DNA from 3 places in the Vibrio gigantis genome. Region 3 is predicted to be linked to each of the others. Evidence: riboswitches for the same ligand, from Rfam matches in the RefSeq annotation. Region 3 holds a riboswitch; each other region holds the start of a gene.
What was found. A riboswitch is a leader RNA that binds a small molecule or an ion and turns the genes downstream of it on or off. The one in region 3 is predicted to bind thiamine pyrophosphate.

Region 1 (9,997 bases), on a different replicon from region 3:
TGCAGGCTTTGAAGCGCACGTTGGTAATGGTATTCGTGTTTCTCACCCATCAGAACTTGAAGCTCGCCTTCAATCTTTAGAGGGTAAGAATGTGTCAGTTGATTCAGGCACAAGCAATGCTTGGTATACGCTTGTTCTACAAAACGCTGGCGCTCATATTATTGAAGCAGCAGACCCATGCCTAATGCCAAAAGCTGCGAAGAACGAAACTGAAATTGCAGGCATGAAAGCATGTCACATCCGTGATGGCGTGGCGATGGCAAAATTCCTATCTTGGATTGATGCAGAAGTCGCGCAAGGTAACCTGCATAACGAAGCGGTATTAGCAGACAAAGTACAGTCATTCCGCGAGCAAGATCCAACATTGATGGACTTAAGTTTTGACACGATTTCAGCAGCAGGCGGCAACGCAGCTATGTGTCACTACAATCATGAGAACCAACCTGAGCCAGGTCAGTTAGAGATGAATACTCTGTACCTAGTCGATTCAGGCGGTCAGTATTTAGATGGCACAACCGACATCACTCGTACTATTGCGATTGGCCAGCCAAGCGACGAAATGATTCAGCAATTCACATTAGCGCTTAAAGGCCACATTGGTATTGCACGTGCGCGTTTCCCACAAGGTACTCGTGGTTTCCAACTTGATATCCTAGCGCGTCAGCACTTATGGGCAGAAGGCTTCGACTATGACCACGGTACTGGTCACGGTGTTGGTCACTTCCTGAGTGTTCATGAAGGCCCACAAAGCATCTCTAAGAAGCTGATCGACGTACCTCTTGTTGAAGGCATGGTGTTATCAAACGAGCCGGGTTACTACCGTGCCGATGAATTTGGTATTCGTATCGAGAACCTAGAATTGGTTGTTGAGCTTCCAACTCAAGGTGACTTCTCAGTACTAACGTTTGAATCGCTAACACGTTGCCCTATCGATAAGCGCAACATCAACGTCGATCTACTGACACGACCTGAGCTTGCATGGCTGAACGATTACCACCAAAAAGTATGGAATGATGTTAGCCCACTAGTTGAAGGTGACACGTTAGAATGGCTACGCGAATCAACAACCCCATTGGTTCACGCTTAATACCTTGCTAGGTAGGTAACTGAGCCAAAACTAGTTGGCTCAGTTAGATATTAAAACGGCTACCTTTAGGTAGCCGTTTTTGTTTGTCGATTTCACATCACAGATGTTTCACGTGGAACATCAAACAAGATGTTAGTTAGCCTGAGTAAGCGCTGTGCCAATCTCGCCATACCGGGTCGAAGCCTCTGTGACGAATCATAGTCTCAACATCAGCCGCACTTCTCTCATCACTTATCTCAAACTGCTCAAGCTCTTCCTCACCCGAAGCATAACCGCCCGGTTGAGTTTTTGACGCGGCAGACATGCTAGTGATACCTAACGGCAACACGTTATCGCGGAACGTTGCAGATTCACGCGTCGAAAGAGACAACTCAACCTCTGGGTTTAATAGTCGATAAGCACAGATAAGTTGCACCAATTGTTTATCACTCATAATCGATTTAGGTTGCAAACCACCCTCACAAGGACGAAGGCGTGGGAACGAAATCGAGTAACGCGTTTGCCAATACGTACGTTCAAGGTAGTCTAAATGAGCTGCCACGAAGAAGCAGTCAGTTCGCCAATCTTCCAGGCCAATCAAAGCACCAATACCTATCTTATCAATACCCGCTTTTGCCAAACGATCTGGCGTTTCGAGCCGGTATTCAAAATCCATTTTATTGCCACGCAAGTGGTGCTCAGCGTAGGTACTTGGGCTATATGTTTCTTGATAAACCATCACAGCATCTAAGCCAAGCGTTTTGAGCTCGGCGTAGTCGTCTTGATCAAGCGGCTGAACTTCCATCGCAAGATAGTTAAATTGCGCTTTGATATTCGGTAGCACCTCACGGAAGTATTTCATTCCAACCTTAGTTTCGTGTTCGCCGGTCACCAACAATACACTATCGAATTTCATCTTTTTGATGGCCGCGCTTTCGGCATCAATTTCATCCAAGGTTAGTGTGCGACGCTTAATGCGGTTCTCCATTGAGAAGCCACAATAGGTACACGCATTCGCACACAAGTTCGATAAGTACAAAGGAATATACAGCGAGATCGTATTACCGAACCGCTTACGTGTTAGTGCCAACGATCGTTGTGCCATCTGCTCTAAGTAAGGTTCTGCAGCCGGAGAAATTAAAGCCTTAAAATCTTCTAAGTCACGTTTGGGTTTACTCAGAGCACGTTCAACATCCGTTGCAGTTTTGCTGAAGATAGACATACCAATGTCATCCCAGTTGAGCTGTTTAAATCGATCAACAAACGTCATAGCAATACTACTCGTCTAGGAATGAGGTGAGCGGGCTTGAAGCAACCGCGTGAGATACCTGACCTGCTAGCCCAGCAAGGTAAGCCATTCGACCAGCTTCAACTGCCAGCTTAAAGGCAATCGCCATATCAACAGGCTGTTGAGAAGCAGCAATCGCAGTATTAACTAGAACAGCGTCCGCGCCCATTTCCATTGCACGAGCAGCATGTGATGGTGCACCAATGCCAGCATCAACAATCACAGGAACGTTCGCTTGGTCGATAATGATCTCTAGGAAGTCTGCTGACGCGATTCCCTTATTAGAACCAATCGGAGCACCTAATGGCATCACAGCGGCGCAGCCTACCTCTTCTAAGCGTTTACACAAAACAGGGTCGGCGTGGCAATAAGGCAACACAACAAAGCCATCTTTCACTAGTTGCTCAGCAGCATTAAGTGTCTCGATTGGGTCTGGCATCAAGTACTTTGGATCTGGGTGAATCTCAAGCTTTAGCCAGTTAGTACCTAATGCTTCACGAGCCAAGTGTGCGGCGAAAATTGCATCCTTAGCGTTCTTCGCACCAGAGGTATTCGGAAGTAGATTAACGCCAGCATCAATAATTGGCTGTAAAATATCATCTTGCTCAGAACGAATATCGACTCTCTTTAGTGCCATGGTTGCCAGTTGAGAACCGGAAGCTTCAATAGCACTCGCCATCAAATGCTTGTTTGCAAATTTGCCGGTTCCCGTGAACAGACGTGATTGAAACGTTTTATCTGCGATGCTTAACATGGTTAGCCCCCTGCAATAGCTTGGAAAAGAGAGATAGAATCGCCTTCATTAACGATGGTTTGTTGCCACTGGCTGCGTGGGACAACCGCGTTATTGATAGCAAACACACACCCTAAATCAGGTAGCGATAGTGCTTGGATGATGTCTGAAAGAGACGATGATTGCGCGACCTGCTCTGGTTGCTCGTTTATAGAAATAGTTATGTGGCTCATTGTGCTTCTTCTTGTAGGTGTTGGATCGCAGTTGTATTGCAAACCGGACATTCGCTATCTTGCGTGACCATTAGGTTTTGCCAGTTCATGGTCTGGCCATCGAACAGTTTTAACTGATGCGTTGCGACTTTAAACTCGCCACCGCTAATACGCTGAATAGCAGCAAGAGCTTGGAGGTTACCTATCGTTCCAACCACTGGACCAATAATGCCGCTATCACTACAACGCGTTGTTTGTGGATGATGTTCAAACGGGAAAAGACAGTGATAACACCCCTGCCGGTTCTGATAATCAAAGACAATAAATTGACCTCTCCAGCCGATTGCAGAACCCGATATCAAAGGTGTATTAGCTTTGAAACAAGCTCGGTTAACCTGCTGGCGTGACGCGAAATTGTCAGTACAATCCAATACGAGATCAGCCAACATGACTTCTAATTTAAGTTGGCTTTCACTCATTCGTTGATTGATAGTTCTTACTTGGCCTCGACCATTAAGCTCATTCAGTTGTTGTTTGAGTGCTTCGACCTTAGGTGAACCTAATTGGCTTTCCTTAAACGCTACCTGTCTCTGCAGGTTGGACGAATCAACACAGTCATCATCGACCAACACGATTCTTCCAACACCAGAAGCTGCGAGATAGAGAGAAGCCGCATTACCTAAACCACCGCAACCCATCACCAACACATGGCTGTTTAACAGGTTTCGTTGCCCTTGCTCACCAACCTCAGGTAGTGCAATTTGTCGTTGGTAACGGATGAACTCAAAGTCACTCAGCATAGCTAGGCTCCCGCATAACCTCTTTACTAGTCATTGAAGACCTAGGAGCCATCAGCTTATCGAAGAATTCGATCACTTTCTGTGGGTCTTCCGCTAATGTAATTGCGCGTACAACCGCTAAGCTCGATACACCACAATCCCAAACCTGCGCAGCTGTCGATTGGTCAATACCGCCAATAGCCACCGTCGGATAACCAGTAAGTTCTTCTGTGTATGGGATGGTATCAATTAGCTGTTGGTACAGAGATAAACGCACCAAACCTTGAGGCTTGGAGGGCATCTGTTTCGTCGTGGTCGGGAATATATGGCCTAGTGCAATGTAGCTTGGATTGATTTGGACGATGCGTAACAACTCATAATAACCATGAGTCGATAGACCGATCTTAATACCCGCTTGGCTCAGTTGGGAAAGGTTTGATTCTTCAATATCCTCTTGCCCAAGGTGTACACCAAAAGCACCATGCTTGAGCGCAAGCTGCCAGTAATCATTAATAAAAACCTGAGCGTTATATTCTCGACCAAGTTCGATAGATCGCGCAACTTGTTGCTCCAAGTCGGCTTGTTGAGGGTTCTTAATACGCAGTTGGACGGTGTTGATTCCAAGCTTAAGCAACCTTTCTATCCACTCAACATCATCAACAACCGGATATAAGCCGAGGCTATTTTTGCTCAACTCAGGGAAGGAAAGTACTGTCCCTTGGTTGGCCCAACCGACACTTATATCCAGTCGTTCATCTTCTAGAACAGGGATAGGAAAGTTTTGATAGTGTCCTGGCCATGTTCCACGTGAAACATTCGATGCAGCGCGAGCCACAACCAATACGTCTTCTAATGGGAATTCTAGCGCCAACAAAGTAAGTAACCAAGCGAAGTGGCCACGACTATCTAACTCCTGATGAGTTGTAGTTTCACACTTGATAGCTCGATTAGAATCTAAGTGTGACCAGATATCTAACACAGCTGAATCATCGGAGACTCCGATATAGACGGTGTTCGAAGCTTGAGCCAAAGCAGCACAAACATCGGTCAACGCGGCTGAATTACTGTAATCAACAACATGGCTCAGTTGCGCTAACTGACACTCTGCTAAGGAATCAACATCATCAACAAAGCCAATAGATAGTGCCTGTTGAGCATCAACGATAGAGAAGTATCGAGTTGGGCTAACACCCAACTCAACTGCATCAGTTGCTAAACCTTGTCGTTTAGCAACCAATAGACAGTTTTGAACCTCTCCCGTTAACTCGATGTATTGAGATGGGATGAGAATCTTCACTGTCATTATTCCTCTAGTTGAGCTTCTTTTGCGCCTACTGCAGGGTGATAAAGTTCAGAGCCAGTATCTCGGAACTCTTGTGATTTTTGACGCATTCCCTCCAACGGGTTATCTAGCATCTTAATCTCAATAGCCTGATCAGCGGCTACTTGTTCTGTGTCTTTCGCGTACTCTCGAACTTCTTGAGAAATCTTCATCGAGCAGAACTTAGGACCACACATAGAGCAGAAGTGAGCAACCTTGCCCGACTCTTGTGGCAGGGTTTCATCGTGGAAAGAACGTGCTGTTTCCGGATCTAAAGCTAGATTAAATTGGTCTTCCCAACGGAATTCAAAACGTGCTTTAGACAATGCATTATCTCGGATTTGTGCGCCCGGGTGCCCTTTTGCCAAGTCTGCAGCATGTGCTGCCAGCTTGTAAGTAATCAAGCCAGTCTTCACATCTTCTTTGTTCGGCAAGCCTAAATGCTCTTTAGGCGTTACATAACAAAGCATCGCACAGCCGTACCAACCAATCATCGCCGCACCAATACCAGAGGTAATATGGTCATAACCCGGCGCAATATCTGTAGTCAGTGGACCTAAAGTATAGAAAGGCGCTTCATGGCAGTGCTCTAACTGCTCGTCCATGTTCTCTTTAATAAGATGCATAGGTACATGTCCAGGGCCTTCAATGATCACCTGAACGTCATATTCCCAAGCCACTTTAGTCAACTCACCTAGAGTGCGTAACTCCGAGAATTGAGCCTCATCGTTAGCATCTGCAATAGAGCCTGGACGCAAGCCATCACCAAGTGAAAGAGCAACATCATACTTCGCACAGATCTCACAGATCTCGCGGAAATGTGTGTATAGGAAGCTTTCCTGATGATGTGCAAGACACCATTTCGCGATAATAGATCCACCACGAGAGACAATGCCAGTCACACGTTTAGCCGTCATAGGTACGTAACGAAGCAGCAAACCGGCATGGATAGTGAAGTAATCAACACCCTGCTCAGCTTGTTCAATCAAGGTATCGCGCATCACTTCCCAGTTTAGGTCTTCTGCAACGCCATTCACTTTTTCAAGCGCTTGATACATAGGAACCGTACCAATCGGCACAGGGCTGTTACGCAGGATCCATTCACGAGTCTCGTGGATATTACGTCCAGTAGAAAGGTCCATTACGGTGTCGCCACCCCAGCGGGTTGACCATACTAACTTCTCAACTTCTTCTTCAATTGAAGAGCTTACTGAAGAGTTACCGATATTGGCGTTCACTTTCACTAAGAAGTTTCTACCAATAATCATAGGCTCTGATTCTGGGTGGTTGATGTTTGAAGGGATAATAGCTCGACCTTCAGCAACCTCTTTACGCACGAACTCAGGGGTGATTTCTTTAGGTAGGTTGGCGCCAAAGTTATGGCCAGGGTGTTGGTGATTAAGTTGTTCATCAGCAAACTTCTGACGTCCCATGTTCTCACGTATCGAAATATACTCCATCTCAGGAGTGATAATACCCTGACGAGCATAATGCAGTTGAGTTACACATTGGTCGCCAGTAGCACGACGAATTCTAGGCAGGTTTCCGTAACGAAGGTCGTCTAAGGTTTCATCTTCTAAACGTTCTTTGGTGTAAACAGAGCTTACATCATCGAGCAATTCCGTATCGCCACGCTCTTCAATCCATTGCTCTCGCAACTTAGGAAGGCCGCTATAAAGGTCTATTTCATGCGTAGGATCGGTATAAACACCGGAGGTATCGTAGACATGAATAGGCTCATTAGATTCGAATACAGGCTCTTTTTTGGTGCCACCGACAAGGCTATCTGCGAGTGATATTTCTCGCACAGGGACTTGGATATCTTCTCGAGATCCTTGGATGTAAGCTTTTTTTGAATTTGGATAAGGTTGTACGGATAAAGAATCAATGAAATTCTTCGCTTCCAGTCTTGCTTGTTTACGACTCGACATAGCATTTTTCCTTGGCTTTTAGCCATTATTTATAGGGATAAAAATGCTTGACGGATTAGATGCTACAAGAGGGATCACGGTAAGAAATACAGTTGTGATCTGGAGATAGATCTCTAGAAGGATTCTAGTTAGATATCTACTCTTGTTCCCTTCGCAGGTATTAGCCTGATCAGGTTCAACGGATCCCGAGTTAACGGTCTCAGCCATATGGCACTCCGACAAGTTCGATCGAGTATATAAAAACGGCTTGGATAAACCAAGCCGAGTTGTTAACAAATCGTAAGAAAGTTTTAAGACTTTATCAAAAGTTGGAAGCCGATCCATGCTGCTGAAATACTGAGAACCACGTTGAGCAACACATTAAGCCCCATCTTAAAGAAAGCGCCCTGCTGCATAAGAAGCACGTTATCCATCGAAAATGTAGAGAACGTAGTCAGTGCTCCAAGGAAACCGAGGCCAATGATCTGTCTCCATGGCTCCGTCGCAACCATCTCATTTTCGAATGCGGCGATGAGCAAGCCCATAATCAAAGAGCCGATCACGTTAACGGTCAGTGTTCCGTAAGGAAAGCCACGCCCTAACATCACTACACATAACTCTGAAATCAAATAGCGCGAACAAGCACCAAATGCGCCACCAATGGCAATAAAACCTAAAATAGATAGCTGACCCATGAATCCTCCCAAATAACAGTCCCTATATTCTAGCTTTACCGCCGATAAAAGCGAGGGTAGAAACTAAGAATGCATGCGCAAAAATTAAACGTTACAGGTGTCACTTAACTTCAATATATCCCATTAGTCCCGTTTTCATGTGCTCAATGACATGACAGTGGTACATCCAACGTCCTGGGTTGTCTGCAACAAATGCAGCTTTAGCTCGGCCGTTTTTTCCAAGTAACACTGTATCGGTATGGAAAGGTTCTTCAATTTTTTTACCATCAAGTTCCAATACAGTAAATGTATGACCATGAATATGAATCGGGTGATGATATTGAGTGACGTTCTTAAGATCGAATATGTAAGTCTTACCTAACTCTAAAGTCGCCAACGGCTCTGGAATATTGTCTTTGCTCATTCCCTCCCATGCTCGCTTATTAGTAAGCCAAAATTTAGGCATGGACTTACCATCTTTAGATACTGGTGATACCGCCCCTTCCCACTCAAACACAAAATCGATTTCTTCTGCGTTGGCGAGATCTAAGTTAGGCACGGGATTCAAAGGCAATGAAGGAAGTGTTTGGCCTTCTATTAACGTTGAATCTACAACCTCAAACTCACACAAGGAGAACGGAAAACGCCCCTTCATTTGAAGGACACTCACTTGCTCGCCCACCTTAGGAGCAATCAGCCCAAGGTCGACACGCATACCTGGGCCAATTTTATATTGAGTCAGCTTATAAGGTGTCTTTACAGGGTTACCATCAATGCCAATGACCCATGCTTCTGCCCCTTCAATAGCAATCGGATAGGTAATCGTGTTATCAACATTAGCGATACGGAGCCTAGTCGTTGCATACTGCTTCAATTGATAGATAGGTTCATGTACTCCATTAACGCTACTCCACTCTCCTGGCGTGCCCATACGAGCGCTGAGGCGGGGAATCATTAAGTCTTTCCACTGACCTTGTTTGTCGATATGCCAATGTTTAAGCATCAGAGCATGCTCTTCATCGAACTGAACTGGCGCGCTCTCTTCAACAATAATAAGGCCGACTAAGCCCATACCCAGTTGTTTAACGCTGTTCATGTGTGGGTGATACCAAAAAGTACCCGCATCTGGTGGGGTAAACTCATAGACAAACGTTTCACCGGGCATAATAGGAGGCTGACTTAAGAAAGGAACCCCGTCCATTTCGATTGGAATTCTCAGTCCATGCCAATGAATTGTCGTCGGTTCTGAAAGCTTGTTGGTAAATCGGATCGTTACCTTTTCGCCTTGTCGACAGCGAATAATCGGCGCTGGAATCTGTCCATTAAAGGCTAAAACATTAGTATTAAACCCCTTTACCAACTCAGCAGTTGAGGGCTCAGCAGTTAAGTCATAAACGAACTTTCCTTGCTCATCAACAGACTGCTTCATTGAACAAGCCGGCAGGACGGTTAGTGCAGATATAGCGAGAGATGATTGAATAAACTTACGACGGGAAATATCCATATTTGTTGCCTTTTAGTAATAACAACCAAAATGTAACAAAATATTGAGAATAATTCTCATAAAGAAGTGTGGTTTGTGCTATCGGTTATTTATAAAAGAAGCTGAGATAAGTAAGCACTTACACTTTTAAGGCTAAGTTCTGTTAAAGATAGGAATTATCGAATAAATAGAAAGCAAAAAGATTCCAAGTTTTCTGCGGGGACGCGTAGTCTGGAGCCTTAAATATGCCAGGGGCGCCTAGCTATCCAAACATTACTTTTCAGAAGCAACAGACGTAAAAAAGCCCCAGCATTTCTGCTGAGGCTTTAGTATATGGCAGGGGTGGAGAGATTCGAACTCCCAACACGCGGATTTGGAATCCGCTGCTCTGCCAATTGGAGCTACACCCCTAAAAATTTCATTACTTCAGATTCGAAAAAACCTCGCACTAGGCGAGGTTATCGAATAAGTGGCGGAGTGGACGGGACTCGAACCCGCGACCCCCGGCGTGACAGGCCGGTATTCTAACCA
Region 2 (9,997 bases), on a different replicon from region 3:
TCACTAAAAGCACAAGGCAGTGTGGCTAAGCTACAGCTCGACTCGCAGTTTTCTGACTTGATAGAAGCCAAGCTCTCTGGAGAACTGCAACCTTTAGAGCCGACGTTGCCATTTGACTTACTGCTAGAAGATGGGCAAGCGCAATGGCCTCTAACTGGTAAAAGCGATTACCAAGCCGAAATTGAACGCTTTAAAGCCGACGGTTCATTAGATGGCTTTAATGTTCAGCTTAAAGGAGAGGCGGACGGTAAGGAAATTCCTGCCCTAGCCATCGACTTACAGGGTAACGGTACCACTGAACAAATAGAGCTTGAGCAACTGAAATTGAACACCTTGGGCGGTGAGCTCAATGGTACGGTAAAAGCTAATTGGGCGAAGCTTGTTAATTGGCAAGCAGATGTATCCCTAAAAGATATTCAACCTGGACTACAGTGGCCTGAAGCGGAAGGTAACATCAGCGGTAGCTTAGTAACCTCGGGTGAATTGACGGAGGCTGGTGGCTGGGCGATTGAGCTACCTAAGCTTGATATCGAGGGGATCTTACGTGATTACCCATTGGATATTGAAGGCCAGTTGTCGGCGTCCGATCGAAGCGCAAGTGGTGAGCCTAAGCTGAAAACCAGTGGCTTGAGCTTGGCTCACGGTGTGAACTCGATTAAGGCTTTGGGTGAGCTTGATAAGCAATGGAACATGGGTGTTGAGATCGACTTCCCTGAGCTTGTGAAAAGTGTTCCAGACTTGCAAGGACAAGTGATTGGTAACATCCAACTTAGTGGCCCAACTCAAGAGCCCAAGGTCGACCTAACGCTGAATGTTAATAAGGTAGATTGGAATAACGAAGCAACACTAGAATCCTTATCTCTTAACGGCTCTGTGGTTCCATTGCCATTACCTGAAGCGCAAGCCGACCTTGTGTTAAAAGCCAAGAACTTGAGCTATCAAGAACAAAACGTAGAAAGTATCGACTTGACGGTAAATGGCGGTGAGAAAAAGCATACTGTGACGTTAGATGTCATATCCGACATTGTATCGACCAGTTTGGCAATCTCTGGTGAGTTGATTCAAAAGCCTTCTATTATTTGGGATGGCTCGTTAGACCGAGTCAAAATTACGACTCAACAAGGCCCTTGGGTGCTTGATCAACCTGTCTCTATTAAGGCTGATGTCGACAAGCAGTTTGCTGATGTCCAAGCGCACTGTTGGAAACAATCGGGTTCGAGTGTGTGTTTGGACGAAGACATCCGTGCGGGAAAATCGGGTGAGGCCAAGATTGCAATTAATCAGTTCGACTTCGATCAGATTAAAGCCTTTGTGCCTAAAGAGACTGAACTAAAAGGCTTAGTGAATGTTAAAGCTCACGCAAAGTGGTCGGAACAAGGTCAGCCAGAAGTCACAGTAAGCCTTGATATGCCGAAAGGTCAGGTTGTTCAACAAGTTGGTGAGCCAATCATACTGGGTTGGGAAAGCGTTGCATTGAATGCTCAGTTGAAAGACAACCAACTGAACGCCGATTTTAAACTGGATGTGTCTGATAATGGTGACTTGTCTGGCACAGTGTCGCTGCCTGATATTCTTGCCGAAGACAAAATAGTCGATGCTGCAATTCAACTGACCACGTTCCACCTCGATTTCTTGCAACCGATCCTAGGTGAGTACAGTCTATTGAAAGCCGACCTTGAGAGTGATTTAAAAGTTAAGGGCTTTTTAATGCACCCTCAAGTCTTCGGCCAATTCTCTGTTGATGGTATTCAAGTCAAAGGCGATGTTACGCCTGTGGATATTAAAGATGGTCGTATTGACCTCGATTTTGACGGCTATAGCGCGAAGTTAGATGCCAATGTTGAAACACCGGATGGTCACCTTGATATCGAGGGCTCCGGGGACTGGCAGGATCTTCAAGCATGGCACTCTAATGTCAGAGTATTTGCCGATGAATTGATGGTTGATATCCCACCTATGGTCAAGGTTAAGGTTGTTCCTGACATGACCATTGATACCACGCCAGAGCTTGCGAAAATCACCGGTGACATAGCATTACCTTGGGGACGAATTGTTGTCGAAGACTTGCCGCCGTCAGCGGTTGGTGTTTCTTCTGATCAAGTTATCTTGAATAAAGATCTAGAGCCAGAAAACGAGGATGCGATCCCATTCAATGTGATGACTAACATTAACATCTCCATTGGGGATGACTTTAAGCTGTCTGCGTTCGGTCTTGAGGGGGATTTAGTCGGTAAGCTCAACGTGGCTCAAAAAGACCAAGGTCCATTTATTACCGGTGAAGTGAATATCGTCGATGGTACTTACCAATCATTCGGGCAAGACCTCTTGATCGAAGAGGGTAAGATTTTAATGAATGGACCACCGGATCAGCCATACGTAGCCATCAATGCGATACGTAACCCAGACAATACTCAAGATGATGTGACTGCAGGTATTCGAGTGACAGGCCCAGCGACAGAACCGACGATCGAGATTTATTCTGACCCTGCGATGCCACAAGCGAATGCGCTGTCTTATATTTTGCGTGGTCAAGATATTGATGGTGAGTCGAGTGGTTCGATGACAACCACCTTAATTGGTTTGAGTTTGGCGAAGAGTGGTAAGGTTGTTGGCGAAATTGGTGAAGCATTTGGTGTACAGGACTTGCAACTGGATACCGCAGGATCTGGCGATGACTCTCAAGTAACGGTAAGTGGTTATATCCTTCCAGGATTACAGGTGAAGTATGGTGTGGGTATCTTCAACTCGCTTGGTGAGTTCACAGTTCGTTATCGATTGATGCAGGACCTTTACGTCGAAGCCGTGTCTGGTTTAGACAGTGCCGTAGATCTTCTCTATCAATTTGAGTTTGAGTAACGCAATTTGAATTCAAATCGATCTGGTTTCATCCATTGGCTGGAATGCAAATAGAAAGGCTCATGGAGGGCTTATGCCACATCTTGTTTTTGTCTATGGAACCTTGAGGAAAGGCCAGTCCAACCACCATTATTTAAAGGGCTGCGATTTTGTTGGGCGGTTTGATACACCTAAGGATTACACTCTTTTTGACTTAGGTACCTATCCGGCGATGATTTTTGGAAAGAAAAGTGTCGTTGGCGAGGTCTATATCATTAACGACGAAGTTTTGGAGTCACTCGATCGGCTAGAAGATGTGCCTGTCGAGTATCGTCGCGAGCAAATAGAGACTATATTTGGATTAGCATGGGTATATTTGTATCAGCTTGATCTAACAGCTAATAAAGAAATACTTTCGGGTGACTGGTGTAAGCGGAACACCCCGCTATAGTGAATGAACTACTGAAAGCATTCTGACGTAATAGCTAGAAGTCTTAATATATAGGCTAGTCTTTTCCATCAGGAGGAAATTATGAAATATCTATTATTGGTGCTATCAGTAATGTTATTTGGTTGTGCGCAAACTCCGCCACCAACATCTATGAACACAACCGATTGGCAGAGTTTTGGTGAAGAAATGGCACTGAAAGGGAAAACAAAGCAGACGGAAGCAAGTCTTGCTGAAGCCGCCTCGTCACCGTCGATTGATGCCGATTTGTATGCCGCTTATGACCAAGGCTATGAAGTGGGTAAAACTCAGTATTGCTCCCAAAATCCAAGAGCATTAGGGCGTCGCGGTGAGACCTATCTGGGCATTTGCGATGATGTCGATAAATGGTTCCGCTTCAATTATGAAAGAGGCGCAGAATCGAAATTTGATATTCGATAATCCAGTGGTTGGTTAACTCGGTGAACAACAAAAAGCCAGCATTTCGATGCTGGCTTTTTTAATGAGATTAAGTTGAGAAATAAACGAGTGGCTTAGTCTGGGTTAAGCTCAAGAAACTCTTCTACTTTACGTACCATTTTTGTTGAACCAACAAAGAAAGGTACACGTTGGTGTAGCTCAGTTGGTTTGATATCCATGATGCGTTGTGCTCCGTCTGATGCGATACCGCCTGCTTGTTCCATAAGGAAAGCTATCGGGTTGCACTCATATAATAGACGTAGTTTACCTTGAGGGTGGCTTTCTGTGCTTGGGTACAGATAGATGCCGCCTTTAAGTAGGTTTCGGTGGAAATCAGATACTAGAGAACCTATGTAACGGGAAGTGTAAGGACGATTATCACTTGGTTCGCTTTCTTGACAGTATTTAATGTACTTCTTAACACCTGTAGGGAAGCGTATGTAGTTACCTTCGTTGATTGAGTAAATCTTACCTTCATCAGGGATCATCATGTTTTCGTGAGATAGACAGAAGGTACCCAGAGATGGATCGTAGGTGAAGCCATTTACACCAGCGCCAGTTGTGTACACAAGCATGGTTGAAGAGCCATAAATCACGTACCCCGCGGCTACTTGCTTATGTCCAGGCTGTAGGAAATCTTCTTGTGTTGGCGGAGTACCAATCGGTGACACTCGGCGGTAGATAGAGAAAATTGTACCAACCGAAACATTCACATCAATGTTTGAAGAACCATCAAGTGGATCCATCAGTACAACGTATTTTGCGTTTTTGTTGAGCTCTTTATTGAAGGCAACGGCTTCGTCTTCTTCTTCACTCGCGACACCACAAACTTGATCTCGAGCTTCAAGTGCGGCTTTAAATTTGTCGTTAGCATACAGGTCTAGCTTTTGTTGCTCTTCACCTTGAACGTTGTCTGTACCAACAGCGCCAGTAATATCGACAAGACCTGCCTTGTTAATTTCGCGGTTAACAATTTTTGCAGCAAGACGAATTGATGACAAAAGGGATGATAGATCACCGCTTGCATGGGGGAAGTCATTTTGTTTTGCAACAATGAACTCACCAAGGGTGCGCATCTCAGACATGTTATTTCCTTAAACTTCTCTGAATATTAGGGGGGGGGATTTGAGCACTATAGAATTTGCCTCTTATACGGGCTTTATTCATCTAGACGCTTACCTAAATTCTAAAGGTTAGATCTTTTTAATGGTAATGAACTAAGCGACACAGATCTCACTTACTATGTCGACTAAATTTGTTTTGCATTGCTGCTCGCTTTTAATCTTCATTTAATGATAATGAGTACAAGCCATTATCATTAGGCACTGTTTATATTAGCCAAGCGTTTGGAAGTAATTTATGCATATTCATATCTTAGGAATTTGTGGCACCTTCATGGGCGGTGCTGCGGTATTGGCTCGTCAATTAGGTCACAAGGTTACCGGTAGTGACGCGAATGTTTATCCTCCAATGAGTACGTTGTTGGAGTCGCAAGGGATTGAAATCATTGAAGGCTTCGACCCAAGCCAACTAGAGCCTAGGCCGGACCTGGTGGTTATCGGTAATGCAATGAGCCGCGGTAACCCATGTGTTGAGTATGTCTTGGATAACAACCTTAGATACACCTCTGGTCCACAATGGCTACAAGAGTTCTTGCTGCACGACCGCTGGGTTCTTGCAGTGTCTGGTACTCACGGTAAAACTACAACTTCCAGCATGCTGGCGTGGATCTTAGAAGACTGCGGTTACGCTCCAGGATTCTTAGTTGGTGGTGTATTGGGTAACTTTGGTATCTCTGCTCGCTTAGGTGACAGCATGTTCTTCGTGGTAGAAGCCGACGAATATGACAGTGCTTTTTTCGACAAGCGCTCTAAGTTCGTTCATTACCACCCAAGAACCTTGGTGATGAATAACCTTGAGTTCGATCATGCAGATATCTTTGACGATCTTGAAGCGATCAAACGTCAATTCCACCATTTAGTGCGAACTGTGCCTGGCAATGGTCGTATTTTCTCACCCAAGCAAGATACCGCTATTCAAGATGTTTTATCACGTGGCTGTTGGAGTGAAACTGAGTCAAGTGGCGAACAAGGTGATTGGGATGCGAAGAAGTTGGTTAAAGATGGCTCTAAATTTGAGGTCTATTTCCAGAATGAATGTGTTGGCACCGTAGATTGGGATTTAGTTGGCGATCACAACGTAAACAATGCTTTGATGGCGATTGCTGCAGCACGACACGTGGGTGTGACACCTGACCTTGCTTGCGAATCATTGGCGAAATTCATCAACACTAAACGTCGTCTAGAGTTTAAAGGCGAGGTCGCTGGTGTGTCTGTTTATGACGATTTTGCTCATCACCCAACGGCGATTGAACTTACGCTAGGCGGATTACGTAATAAGGTCGACACTAAGAAGATTATTGCTGTTTTAGAGCCTCGTTCTGCCACGATGAAACGTGGTGTGCACAAAGCAACCTTGGCTGATTCACTTAAACAAGCGGATTCTACCTACTTATTCCAACCGGATAACATTGATTGGTCAGTACAGGATGTTGCAGATGCTTGCCACCAGCCCGCACACGTGAGTGATGACATGGACGCATTCGTTGCTAAAATTGTCTCAGAGGCACAAGCGGGCGACCAAATTTTGGTAATGAGTAATGGTGGCTTTGGTGGTATTCACCAGAAATTGTTGGATGGATTAGCACTCAAAGGCTAACGGCATCCACGACCTTATAATTTGAAGTAACAGAGAACATGACAAAACACGATAAAGCGATAACTCTTGCTTTTACCGGCGCATCAGGTGCGCCTTACGGACTGCGCTTGCTTGAATGCTTGTTGGCAGCGGACTATCAGGTGTACCTGTTGATTTCGTCAGCAGCGCGAGTGGTGTTGGCTACTGAGCATGAGCTTAAGTTACCTGCCGGACCGGATGCGGCAAAGCAAGCCTTGGTTAAGTACTTGGGCTGCGATCCAGAAAAGCTGGTTGTATGCGGAAAGGATGACTGGTTCTCGCCAGTTGCATCAGGTTCCGCAGCGCCGAAGCAGATGGTGGTGTGCCCATGTTCTGCGGGTAGTTTGGCATCCATTGCCCATGGGTTATCGGACAACCTGATTGAGCGTGCAGCAGATGTGGTGATGAAAGAACGAGGGCAACTTTTATTAGTAGTTCGTGAAACGCCATTCTCAACGCTGCATCTAGAGAACATGCACAAACTTTCAACCATGGGCGTGACGATCATGCCTGCTGCTCCGGGTTTTTATCACCAACCTAAATCGATCGAAGACTTGGTGGATTTTATGGTGGCGCGCATTCTAGACCATCTTGGTATCGAGCAAGGTTTAGTGCCACGTTGGGGCTACGATCAACGTAATTGATCCAAACTTGATAGCTTATTGTTAAAATTCGAATTACAATTCTGAACACTCATCGGGGAGCGAACCATTCAAATAATGAATGCGAGCTGAGATCAAGCACACGCTTGGGACCCGTAAACCTGAACCAGATAATGCTGGCGTAGGAATTGAGTTAGGAACAACCTCTACCGTTCTCCTCCCTCAAACCTGTGCCGCTCAGACCATGGAGAGCGTCCAGTGAAATTCACATTAACTACCCTTGCTGTTACTACAGCGATCTCTTTTTCTGCCTTCGCTGCAGACAACACTTTGACTGTATACACATACGACTCTTTTGCTGCGGATTGGGGCCCTCGTCCTGCCGTTGAAAAAGCATTTGAAGAGAAGTGTGGTTGTGATGTGAACTTTGTCGCGCTCGAAGATGGCGTGTCTATTCTTAACCGTTTGCGCCTTGAAGGCGGCAACAGCAAAGCTGACATCGTATTAGGCCTAGACAACAACCTAATGGCTGAAGCGAAAGCGACGGGTTTACTGGCTGAGCACAACGTTGATACTTCATCAGTAACACTGCCTAATGGTTGGGATGACAAGACCTTTGTACCTTATGACTTTGGTTATTTTGCCTTTGTATATAACACAGAGAAATTAGCAAACCCGCCTAAGAGCCTGAAAGAGTTGGTTGAGCTGCGTGATGATCTGAAGGTTATCTACCAAGATCCACGTACTTCAACACCTGGCCAAGGCATGATGTTATGGATGAAGTCGGTTTACGGTGATGAAACTACGACAGCTTGGAAGAAGTTGGCTCAGAAAACCGTTACGGTAACCAAAGGTTGGTCTGAAGCTTACTCTATGTTCCTAGAGGGAGAGTCTGACTTAGTGTTGTCTTACACAACTTCTCCGGCTTACCATATTATTGCAGAGAACGATTCTAAGTACGCAGCAGCGAGCTTCGAAGAAGGGCATTACACTCAAGTGGAAGTGGCCGCTAAGGTTAAAGGCAGCAAGAACGAAAAGCTTGCTGATGAGTTTATGGCGTTTATCCTAAGTGATGAATTCCAATCGGCCATGCCGACAGGTAACTGGATGTACCCAGTAACGGCTGTCGAGCTGCCAAAAGGCTTTGAGCAGTTAACTGTACCGCAGAAAGCACTGAGCTTTAGCTCTGAAGAGATCGCCGAGAAGCGTAAGCCTTGGATTCGTGAATGGCAAAGTGCACTTACTTTCTAACGTACTTTTAAAAAACTAGCTTTCTGTATTTAAAGGTTCATTCGTGATGTTTGGAATGAACCATTTACGGTAAAAAAATCAATTTATGATAAAGAAAACACCTAAGGTCGGGATCTGGGTTGCGATACTCATTACCGCCTTCGTGGTTTCAGCAGTTGGGGCATTGCTTAGCAATGCCCCTTCTCTTGATATCAGCCAAGTATGGTCCGACCCTTACTATTGGCATGTAACGAAATTCAGCTTTTATCAAGCGACACTCTCAACAGTGCTGAGTGTTGGCTTTGCTATACCTATTGCACATGCTTTGTGCCGCAGACAGTTTTTTGGACGTGCCTTGTTATTGAGGTTGTTCGCGTCGACCTTAGTTCTACCTGTGTTAGTCGGTGTATTTGGCTTGCTGGCGATTTACGGCAACAGTGGTTGGTTAGCTAAGTTCTTGGCGAACTTCAACATTGAGCTACCATTCTCGATTTATGGCTTGAATGGTATTTTGTTGGCGCACGTTTTCTTCAACCTGCCTTATGCCAGCCGTTTACTTCTGCAAGCGTTAGATACTGTGCCTGCCGAGCAGCATAAACTCTGTGCTCACTTAGGCATGAGTCATTGGAATAAATTTAAATGGGTTGAGTGGCCGAGGCTAAGACAGCAATTGCCACATGTGTGTGGCTTAGTGTTCATGTTGTGCTTCACCAGCTTTGCCACCGTGATGGCGTTGGGTGGCGGTCCGAAATCAACCACCATTGAGCTCGCCATCTATCAAGCAATCAAATTCGACTTTGACCTGCAGGCTGGCGCGTTACTCGCGATATGGCAAATGCTGTTGTGTGGTGTATTAGCGGTGAGTATTCAGCGTTTGTCTAAGCCTATATCTGTGACGGCTAGTCAGCTGTCGGAAGAGAAGTATTTGGTTAAGGACAGCTGGTGGTCAAAAGCTTGGGATAGCTTTTGGATCATCATAGTCTCAATGCTGGTATTGCCGCCATTAGCCATGGTTATTTTAAGTGGCATTAACCCTCAGGCGCTCACTGTACTGAGCAGCGAGCCATTTTGGGCAGCGTTAATGACCTCGGTTCGTGTTGCTTCCCTCGCAAGTATTATCGCCGTTGGTATTGGTATCGCGATCCTTCTAACCAGTCGCGCATGGCGTTTGCAGAACAAGAACTTTAGAGCAGATAAGATTGAGCTGATTGGCACTATTATTTTGGTGACGCCGGGCTTGGTGATCAGTACGGGCCTATTCTTATTACTGCGCTCGGTTACCGACGTGTTCAGCTTGGCTTTCTTTATCGTGATTGCCGTAAACAGCTTGATGGCGTTGCCTTACGTGATTAAAACCTTAGCTCAACCTATGCTGCATCTTTCTCAGCAGTATCAGTATGTGTGTGCAAGCTTAGGAATGACTGGGTTCACCCGCTTTAGGCTGGTGGAGTGGCGCGCACTGCGTAAACCTATGGCGCAGGCTTTCTCAATCAGCTTTATGCTGGCGATGGGCGATCTGAGCGCGATTGCCTTGTTTGGTAGCCAAGACTTTAGAACTCTGCCTTTGTATCTATTCCAACTGTTAGGCAGCTATCAAATGGAAGCGGCGGCAGTGGTTTCAGTAAGTTTGCTGTTACTGAGTGTGGGCAGTTTTAGTCTGATTGAATTTTTGTTTACTCGAAGCTCA
Region 3 (9,997 bases):
CGAAGAACCACAAGACTGAAGGCAAGTTGATGGCGGACTGGCTTATCGAGAAAGGGGTAAGTAAAGATCGCATCATTGAAGAGAATTATGCGACCAGCACGGTAGGCAATGCCTTATTCAGTAGCTATGCACTTGCTCGTCATGATATTAAGCACGCGACCATTATCAGTTCGGCAAGCCACGTTCGCCGTGGTCAAACTTTGTTTGAAGTGGCAAGCTGGCAAACCGGCCCTCAGGGCATTACTTTCGATACGGTTTCTTACCCAGACAAGCCACTTTCAGAACTTAAGAAAGCAAGTGATGGAGAGCTACTAGGTATCTACCGTGACGCTCTTAGAACGTATGGTATGTGGAGCTATCGCTCTTACCCATTAGAGTCTCGCTAGGCTTTAGGTTACTTCACGGTAGGCAAAGTATAAGTTGCTAGTACAATCGAGCACGGCTAGATGGTATGCTGTGCTCCTACTTAATTTAGTGTTTCAAAGGCAAAAAAATGAACCCGATTTTAGCAATGTTGAAAGAGAACAATATTAGCGACGAGCAGATCAGCGAGCTATTCAAAACGTTGACAGAGAACCCTCTTGCAGCAATGGCGACGATCAGCCAACTTGGTTTACCACAAGATAAACTTCAAATGCTGATGGGGCAGGTAATGCAAAACCCTGCGCTAATCAAAGAAGCAGTTGAAGAGCTTGGCCTAGATTTTTCTAAGGTTGAAGCCGCTAAAGAGCAACTTCAAAAATAATAGAGTGTGAATGAGCGATTTTGTTAGGGAGCGATAGCCGATTCGGTTAACTGTTCTTGAGATCGTGAATTAGACTCCAATAAAAAGCCGTTTGAGTATCAATACTTAAACGGCTTTTTTGATCTTGGCGTTCAATTAAAGTGCGTGAACTAAGCTAAATGACAGGGCGTGTTTATCGCTATCTTAACAACAGTGATTGACATGATTGAACAAGTTTAAATATAACATTCGCAAAAGAGGGCTTATGAATTCTTACAAGCTGGAAATCTATCAACGACCACTAGACGCAATAAAGAGTGGCGCTAAGCGTGTTGAGATAAGAACAAATAACAGTTATGAAGCCATTCAATATGACCAGTTGAATAAAGGAGACCACATTGTTTTTCAAGTGATATCAGGCCCACCGTTTGTTGGTTTAGATGTGATTCAGCCAAATGCGCTGACTGTCGAAATATTGGACGTAAGACATTTCCCTGATCCTAGAGCGTTATTGATGGCAGAGGGGCTAGGAGTGTTATCTAATTTGAGTGATTCAATTGATGAGGGCGTTGAGCTTCTCTACAGCTTTCACGAATACAAAGAGATGATCCCGGTTCACGGTATATTCGCCATAGAAATTCGAACTATCGAATAGTCTCTTTATTCGAATGAACCTCAAGCCAAAGTACTCATGTTCTTTGGCTTTTTACTTGATGGCTAAGGTACTTTGAATACATTTGACAGAGCCTTTACCAATTTCGTGAGCGTATTGACAAATTACTTACTAGACTTAATTAACCTATGCGCGACTTGATATGTGCACCTATTTGAACAGCGATGATGGACGAGCAGTAGCCCCAAATAATTGGAGGTGCGTGATAGATCCATACCGTTGTCAATCTAGAGCTCACAACAAGGCTATGAATAAAAGGGCACTTAAGTAAGTCCTTTATTGAGCAGTGATTTTATAGGAAATGAGTTATGAAGTATTTAAAGGAAACCGCTTTAGCAAGCCTTGTGCTGGCTGGGCTTGTTGGTTGTGGTGGTGATTCAGGATCATCAAGCAGTACGACACCAATTACCTTGAGCGTGAGTGATGCGCCCATTGATGATGTTAAAGACGTCACTGTGACATTCAGTAAGGTTGCTTTACTTCCCCAACAGGGAGGTTCTCCATTGGTATATGACGTCTATAAAACGGATGAAAACGGTGACTATGTTGATGAAAATGGCGATCCATTACCCGATGGTGCGGATCCTATTCCGTTAAGTGTTAACTTATTGGATTACCAAGGCAGCGATGCGCTCCCTTTGATTGAAAATGAGGTAATTCCGGTAGGCAGTTATAAGTTGTGTGTGTTTGCGAATGATGGCGATCACCCAACAGATCCATCTTACGTGGTAGAAAACGATGATACGACTCGTGAGTTAACGGTGAAAGGTGAAGGTGCGTGCCCGCAAGGTGTGGGTAAAGAAGATAACGCTGGCGTGCTTTACTTTAATAACTCATTTAATGTGAACCAACAAAGTAACGACTTTGTTGTCGAGTTCGATCTTCGACGTGGCCTAAAGAACAGTTCGACTTTCCCTGATTACACCATTCAAAGAACGTCTGTAAGCCTTATCAATACGGTTGAGACAGGAAATATTGAAGGCACTGTTGCTCTTTCTACTTATGACACTTGTAACGGTGGTGACAATACATTTGCTCAGTCGGTGTACTTGTATGAAGGTAATGTCGATAAGCCTGACATGGCTCCGATTGGCGGTAGTGATGAAGTGAAACCGATCACTTCAGCGTCAGTAGCAATGAATCAAGCACAGACGAACTATGAATTTTCTCTGGGCTTCATTGATCCAGGTACGTATTCGTTAGGCTATACCTGTACTGCACAACATGACAGTGATGAAGACAATGCTGATCCGGTTGCTGATGGTTTTGAAATCTTTGATGTTCAAAATAGTGTTCAGGTAGTGGTCGGTCAGGATAGCCAAGTATCGTTTTAAATCTTTGACGTGATTTACCATTCTAATAAATACGGCCTCTCATTTGGAGGCCGTTTTTGATTACGTAGCTAGCATGTATTTGATGAGCATTGAGTGTGCCTCTAGGGAAGTGATAATGTAACGTTGTGTCTCTTACTCTAACCTAGCGAAATGTACTCCGGCGTTGCTCATGAAATCTAGCTTAAGTATTCGATCTTACACCAAGCAATTTAATACCCATGCACATGATGACCATCATCAATTGGTATTGCCGATCCAAGGCAGTATTAATATCGAAATGGTGGGATATGTCGGTAAAGTGGCCGTGGGCGAATGTGTGGTGATTCCGGTAACGACAGCGCATGCGTTTAAAGCGGATGAAGCGGCGCGGTTTATTGTTGCGGATATGATGGAGTTACCGCAGCACTTGTTAGAGCATGAGCTTTCGGTTTTCACGATAACGCCGCCTTTGATGAGCTTCTTGTTATTTGTTGAGAAGCAGCTGGAATATCAAGTCGACAGTGGCATTGAATCAACTATCTTGGATGTGTTTTCACTGCTGTTAGAGCAACAAGAAGTAAGCAAGAGTATCGACCCTCGTATTCGAGCGGTGCAAAGGCTCATTGCGGATAATTACGCCCAACCTCTCTCGATTTCTCAACTTGCAGAAACGGCCTGTTTAAGTCCTACTCAATTTAAAAAACGCTTTAAAGAGTGCATTGGAATCAGTGCGCTTAAGTACATCACTCGCTATCGTATGGAGAAGGCTCAAGCCTTGCTAAGTCATACCGATTTACCCGTTCAATTGGTCGCAGAAAATGTGGGTTATAGCGACCTATCTGCATTCAGTCGTCGTTTCTCTCAGCACTTTGGCATGTCTCCAAGGGCGTTTTTGGGCTCGATGAAAGAGAGTCTTTCAAAACAAGAATAGCGTCCTTTTGGCAAACTCAACTTAGTTTATGTTCACTATTATCTATTTCAGAAATGAAAATAAACTAGGTAATAGTAATGAATCTTGCCATCAATCGCGTTAACGAATTCCAAACAGGCACTTTAGCCATTGTGTTTGCTTCTGTTTTATGGGGCACGACGGGCACGGCAGCAAGCTTTGCACCTGATCTCAGTCCATTAGCGATTGGCGCATTTTCGATGGGTGTAGGCGGCTTAATGCAAGCGGTCTTGGCGTATCGAAAGATCTTATCTTCACTTGATAAGCTTTTGCTCAACAAAAAGCTGTTAGCGGCGAGTGCATTGGCTTTGGCGATCTATCCTCTGGCTTTTTACTCTTCAATGAAGTTATCGGGTGTCGCAATGGGTACGGTGGTGTCGATTGCTACTGCGCCTTTCTTTTCTGCTCTTTTAGAGTGTCTTATTAGCAAAAAGAATAATATCAACAAGCGCTGGCTCACGAGCTTTGCCATTGGAGTCGTTGGTATTGGGCTACTGGTATTTTCAGAATCATCATCAGTGAGTGCTTCTGGTGATGCTCTGAAGCTTTTGGGCATTGGATTGGGGCTAGTTGCTGGGTTGTGTTACGCCATTTATTCGTGGGCGACAAAAGCTCTGATAGACGAAGGCATTAAGTCGCAAGCGGTAATGGGCAGCATATTTGGGTTGGGAGCGATGTTGTTGCTGCCAACGCTATGGTTTACAGGGGATAACCTATTCGCATCGAATACCAACATATTAGTGGTGAGTTACTTGGTGTTACTTCCTCAATGTTTGGGTTATATCGCCTTCAGTTTTGGGCTACGCCATGTCACAGCAAGTAGCGCAAACTTGATTACCTTGCTTGAGCCAGTTGTTGCCGCCGTATTGGCCGTGTGTATTGTGGGTGAGCTTATTCCATTGGTTGGATGGCTAGGTATGTTCTTGATAGTGATGTGTTTATTCATCCAATCTCAGCCAGCTAAAAAGCCGTTATAAGTATTTGTTAAAGCAAGATTAATTGAATTAAATTCATGTGTGAATCTTATAATTGAATAAAATGAGTATCTCAGTTGCGAGAGTGCTGTTACTATCGTTATCAATAGTCGGGGGGCATATACCTTAGTTGGTGTTTGCTGAGATCGTTATTCGAGACCCGTTGAACCTGATTCAGTTAACACTGGCGTAGGGAACTATGATTACTTTGCCTACGTGGTTCAACAATGATCTCTCATTGGTTTCACCTCCACACTCTCTTTGCGGCGAAAGTTCGGTTCTCTTACGTCTTTTAGACAGTAGGAGCGACCATGACACAGCATTCCAATTCTCAAGTATCACCTAGCAGCACTCAAACACCAGAAAACCAATCTTCTTCGATCAATACTCCGATTGTTTTGACCATTGCGGGTTCTGACAGCGGCGGCGGCGCGGGCATTCAAGCTGATATTAAGGCCATGTCGGCAACCGGTAGTTTCGCTTGTTCGGTAATTACCGCGATTACATCCCAGAACACCCAAGGCGTGTCAGCCATTTTTCCAATCCCACTTGAGCATGTGGCTAGCCAGCTAGACGCAGTGTTTACTGATTTGAACATCGTTGCGGTAAAGGTCGGCATGTTGGCGGATTCGCAAATCATCAAAGTTGTCGCGGACAAAATCAAACAATACCAACCTAAACACTTAGTGATCGACCCTGTAATGGTGGCAACCAGTGGCGATCTTCTTCTAGAAAACTCGGCTATCACCACGCTAAAACAAGAATTGATTCCGTTAGCTGACATCATTACGCCTAACTTACCAGAAGGCGCAGCACTTACAGGCAAAGCCGTCCCTGAAAGCGAAGCGGAAATGCAGGGCATGATTGAAGACCTGCGCGCTTTAGGTGCAAAAGCCGTCCTACTAAAAGGCGGTCACTTGGAGAAAGATGAAAACAGTAACGACTTACTGATTTTACCAACCACGTCTGCTTTGATTAGCGCGAAGCGTTTTCCTACCAAAAACACCCATGGCACGGGTTGTACGCTTTCATCAGCGATTGCTTCTTTCTTGGCTCAAGGCAACACGCTTCCAGAGGCTGTCGACCTAGGTAAACAATACATTTCACGCGCGATTGCTCATGCTGATGAGTTGCAAGTCGGTCAAGGTCATGGCCCGGTAAATCACTTCTTCGCTGGACACGGTAATGTTCGTTGATACGGTTGGGGTTCAACTCAGCAATGCCACCTTGCGTTATCGCGATAGTGAACATGCAACCTTATCAGGGCTGTCACTGAGCTTAAAAGCAGGCAAGTGGACTGTGCTGCTTGGTCGCAGCGGTTGCGGGAAAACCACGGTATTGCGATACCTAGCAGGTTTACTCGATGACAAAGTTGAATGGCAGGGCACATTGGCAACGTCTGATGAACTGCCTCTCACCGATCGCATCGCATACATGGCGCAGCAAGATTTACTACTGCCGTGGTTGTCGGTTATCGACAATGTGTGTCTGAGCCATCGCTTTCAAAATTCCGCAGATAAGCATCTAAGCCAATCATCCAATAAACAAGCTCAAACTCACCAAGCATTGGAGTTGCTAGCTTCGGTTGGTTTGGCTGATTACGCATTTACCATGCCGGATCAGTTGTCTGGTGGTATGCGCCAGCGTGTTGCTTTGGCTCGCACCTTAATGCAAGACAAGCCAGTCGTACTGATGGATGAACCTTTCTCAGCGCTGGATGCGGTAACAAGACATAAGTTACAGAGCTTAGCGTGTGAACTGTTAAGAGATAAAACCGTTGTGTTGATTACCCATGATCCACAGGAAGCGGTGCGTTTGGCGGATAACTTGTATGTGTTGCAAGGCATACCTGCGAGTGCTCACTCTTTATCTGTGCCTCACACCTCAACGCCACGAGTGCTAGATGGTGAATGTGCCGAGTTGCAACAAGCGATCTTAGACCAGTTGGAGCGTGATTATGAATGATCTAACGCGAAGTGAAGCTGTGGCTCGTTCAGCTAACACGCAAGCTAGCACAACACATCTTCGTCAGATGAACCCCGTGATGCGTTTGCTTATCAGCAGTGCTGTGATTCTTGGTTTGTGGCAAATGGTGGTGGTTATCTTCGAGATGCCAAGCTTCATTCTGCCGGCGCCTGCTGAGGTCTTCCTCAAGCTTATTGAACGCTATGACGTGTTACTCAAACACACTTGGGTGACAGCGCAAGAGATCTTACTTGGGCTGTTACTGGGCTTGTCTATGGGGCTGTTTTTCGCCTTGCAGATGTTGATGTTTGATCCATTGAAACGTTGGCTATTGCCTATCTTAATTGCCAGCCAAGCGATTCCTGTATTTGCGATTGCGCCAGTACTGATGCTGTGGCTTGGCTATGGCATAGCCTCAAAAGTCGTCATGGCGGCGATCATTATTTTCTTCCCGGTGACGACTTGCTGCTATGACGGCTTGCGTAATACACCGACAGGTTACCTTGATCTCGCTAAGACGATGGGTGCATCGAAATGGCAGCTGCTTCGTCATATCCAACTGCCTGCTGCACTGCCAACACTGGCGTCTGGCATTCGTGTTGCTGTGGTTATTGCCCCGATTGGTGCGGTTGTCGGCGAGTGGGTAGGTTCGAGTGAAGGGCTAGGTTACTTAATGTTGCAAGCCAACGCGCGCATGATCATTGATGAGATGTTTGCGGCCTTGTTTATCTTGGCGGTGCTCTCTATCTCGCTTTACTTCATCACAGATAAGTTACTCAAAAAAGCTATCCCTTGGGAGAACCAGTGATGGTTCGCTCAATAACTCTTTGTTTAATAAAGCTTCGCTCACAAGGCTATTTATCTAAACAAACCTCGTCAAAAATTAGATCGATAAACACAATAATAATATTCAAAAGGAAAGGTTAACTATGAAAAATACCAAATTGGTAGGTGCAGTGGCACTGCTTGCTTCGCTAGTTTCAGGTCATGCATTCGCGGATTCTGAACAAAAGAAACTGACACTGATGTTGGATTGGTTTGTGAACCCGAACCACGGCCCAATTGTGATTGCACAAGAGCGTGGTTACTTTGCTGACCAAGGCTTAGAGGTTGAAATCCAAGAGCCAGCTGACCCAAGCACACCTGCAAAATTGGTTGCGGCAGGTAAAGTTGACCTCGCAGTCACTTACCAACCAAGTTTAACCATGGATGTGGCGGCAGGACTACCTCTGGTTCGTGCATCAACCCTTATCGCGACACCACTGAACACACTAATGGTGTTGGATAACGGCAAGAACGATTCGTTAGCGGATCTGAAAGGTAAGAAGATTGGTATCGCGATCGCGGGTAACGAAGAAGCGACGATCGGCACTATGCTGGCTCAAGAAAACGTTGAGTTTACTGACGTGCAAACCATCAACGTAGGTTGGGCACTGTCGTCTTCACTGGCATCGGGCAAGGTAGACGCAATCTGGGGTGGATTACGTAACTTCGAAACGAATCAATTAGCGCTTGAAGGTTTTAAAGCAAAAGCTTTCTTCCCTGAAGAGCACGGTGTGCCAGCTTACGATGAGCTGATTTTTGTGGCGAACGCAAAGAAACACGACGACGAAGCCATCAAAGCGTTCAACAAAGCACTTGAGCAAGCAACCACTTACATTGTGAACCACCCACAAGATTCATGGAGTGAGTTTGTGGCGTATTCACCAGATACGTTGAACAACGAACTTAACCAACGCGCATGGAACGACACACTGACTCGTTTTGCACTTCGCCCTTCAGCAGTCGATATGAAGCGTTACGATGATTACGCACAGTTCATGTTCGACAAAGGCATTATCAAATCACTACCAAAAGCCGCTGATTACGTACCGACTTTTGACTAAGGAATCTCATGAAATACCAAGACTTAATCCAAGCCTGTCAGCAAGATTGGCAAGACTACACCGAGCATGATTTTGTTAAAACGCTGGCAAACGGTACTCTCGCTCAGCCGTGTTTTCTGCATTACTTGAAGCAAGATTTTCTGTTTTTGAAGCAGTATGCTCGCGCTTATGCATTGGCAATTTACAAGGCGAAAACCTTGGCAGATATGCGCCGTGCACTGCCAAGCGTTCATGCTCTATTAGATTCTGAAATTTCACACCATGTGACTTACTGTGGTCAGTGGGGTTTAACGGAATCTGATTTAGAAAACGAACCTGAAGATTTCGGCACAGTTGCTTACACGCGCTACGTTCTAGATGCGGGTATGACAGGTGATCTTGTCGATCTCTATGCAGCATTGGCTCCGTGTTCAATTGGTTATGCTGTGATTGGTAAAGCGCTTTTAGAAAGCAGTGATACTGTTTTGGAAGGCAATCCATACGCGAGCTGGTTACAGCTTTACGGTGGTGAAGAGTTCCAGTCTGGCGTGGCAACGGGCGCGGAATATTTCAATCAGCTGCTTTCTGAAATTGATATCAACAGTGAACTCGGTCAGAACATTGTTCATATCTTCAAAACCGCAACGCGTATGGAAGTGGCGTTCTGGCAGCAAGGTCTGAATGCACTTAATGACTCACCAGCGGCGTAAAGCGACTTTCACGAATAAGGATTAACCTATGCTAACTGAACAAATCATCCAATCGCTACGCACAGTACGAGAGCAAAAACCGTTGGTTGTGAACATCACCAACTATGTAGTGATGAACAACACGGCCAATGCGTTATTGGCGATTGGCGCTTCGCCCATTATGGCGCACTCGCAACAAGAGCTGGCAGAGATGATGTCTTTCTCAGGCGCTTTGGTGATTAATATCGGTACGCTCGACAGCGTTTGGACGCCAAGAATGTGCTTTGCTGTTGAACAAGCGAATGCGAACAACAAGGTGGTGGTTCTTGATCCTGTGGGTTGTGGCGCAAGTACGCTGCGTACCGAGACTTCTCGTGAAATCGCACGTTTAGCGGATAAGTTGATTATTCGTGGTAACGCGTCTGAGATTATCGCACTAGCGGGTGAGCAGGCGCAGAGCAAAGGCGTTGATGCGCTAGATAGCAGTGATGCGGCACTAGGCGCTGCACAGTGTTTAGTGGCTGAATACGGTGCAAATGTGGTGATTTCTGGTGAGACAGATTACGTTGTCACCAAAGACAGCGTGGTGACCTTAAATAATGGACACCCAATGATGCCGTATGTGACAGGCATGGGTTGTACCTTAACCGCATTGACGGGCGCATTTGCAGCTGTTGGTGATGAAAGTGGTTTGGCAGCAGCGGCGGTATTAGGCGTGGTTGGTGAAATCGCGGCTGAGAACTCACGTGGCCCAGGTAGCTTACAAATGAACTTGCTCGATGAGCTATATCAGTTAGACGAAAAAACTCTGATTCAACGTTTGAAGATTCAGTAAGCTCAATCTA

Region 1: linked by a shared signal. The riboswitch ahead of thiC (phosphomethylpyrimidine synthase ThiC) and the one ahead of thiD (bifunctional hydroxymethylpyrimidine kinase/phosphomethylpyrimidine kinase) in region 3 are both predicted to bind thiamine pyrophosphate.
Region 2: linked by a shared signal. The riboswitch ahead of thiB (thiamine ABC transporter substrate binding subunit) and the one ahead of thiD (bifunctional hydroxymethylpyrimidine kinase/phosphomethylpyrimidine kinase) in region 3 are both predicted to bind thiamine pyrophosphate.

The regions. Positions count from the first base shown of each region.
Region 1 covers NZ_AP025492.1:3,504,724-3,514,720, forward strand. Annotated here, with positions in the region: gene OCV56_RS15775 (aminopeptidase P family protein) at 1-1,087, shown strand, start outside; gene thiH (2-iminoacetate synthase ThiH) at 1,224-2,336, opposite strand; gene OCV56_RS15785 (thiazole synthase) at 2,344-3,108, opposite strand; gene thiS (sulfur carrier protein ThiS) at 3,111-3,320, opposite strand; gene OCV56_RS15795 (HesA/MoeB/ThiF family protein) at 3,317-4,099, opposite strand; gene OCV56_RS15800 (thiamine phosphate synthase) at 4,089-5,381, opposite strand; gene thiC (phosphomethylpyrimidine synthase ThiC) at 5,381-7,330, opposite strand; TPP riboswitch at 7,460-7,558, opposite strand; gene crcB (fluoride efflux transporter CrcB) at 7,621-8,004, opposite strand; gene OCV56_RS15815 (multicopper oxidase family protein) at 8,105-9,487, opposite strand; tRNA gene OCV56_RS15820 (tRNA-Trp) at 9,801-9,877, opposite strand; tRNA gene OCV56_RS15825 (tRNA-Asp) at 9,937-9,997, opposite strand, start outside.
Region 2 covers NZ_AP025492.1:3,175,982-3,185,978, reverse strand. Annotated here, with positions in the region: gene tamB (autotransporter assembly complex protein TamB) at 1-2,856, shown strand, start outside; gene OCV56_RS14240 (gamma-glutamylcyclotransferase family protein) at 2,930-3,286, shown strand; gene OCV56_RS14235 (DUF2799 domain-containing protein) at 3,368-3,724, shown strand; gene fbp (class 1 fructose-bisphosphatase) at 3,817-4,827, opposite strand; gene mpl (UDP-N-acetylmuramate:L-alanyl-gamma-D-glutamyl-meso-diaminopimelate ligase) at 5,102-6,460, shown strand; gene OCV56_RS14220 (flavin prenyltransferase UbiX) at 6,499-7,122, shown strand; TPP riboswitch at 7,166-7,285, shown strand; gene thiB (thiamine ABC transporter substrate binding subunit) at 7,339-8,331, shown strand; gene thiP (thiamine/thiamine pyrophosphate ABC transporter permease ThiP) at 8,417-9,997, shown strand, end outside.
Region 3 covers NZ_AP025493.1:1,900,826-1,910,822, forward strand. Annotated here, with positions in the region: gene OCV56_RS24435 (YdcF family protein) at 1-386, shown strand, start outside; gene OCV56_RS24440 (DUF2999 family protein) at 494-745, shown strand; gene OCV56_RS24445 (ASCH domain-containing protein) at 990-1,379, shown strand; gene OCV56_RS24450 (DUF4382 domain-containing protein) at 1,706-2,731, shown strand; gene OCV56_RS24455 (helix-turn-helix domain-containing protein) at 2,901-3,641, shown strand; gene OCV56_RS24460 (DMT family transporter) at 3,719-4,636, shown strand; TPP riboswitch at 4,735-4,846, shown strand; gene thiD (bifunctional hydroxymethylpyrimidine kinase/phosphomethylpyrimidine kinase) at 4,945-5,829, shown strand; gene OCV56_RS24470 (ABC transporter ATP-binding protein) at 5,819-6,598, shown strand; gene OCV56_RS24475 (ABC transporter permease) at 6,591-7,406, shown strand; gene OCV56_RS24480 (ABC transporter substrate-binding protein) at 7,528-8,484, shown strand; gene tenA (thiaminase II) at 8,493-9,173, shown strand; gene thiM (hydroxyethylthiazole kinase) at 9,202-9,987, shown strand.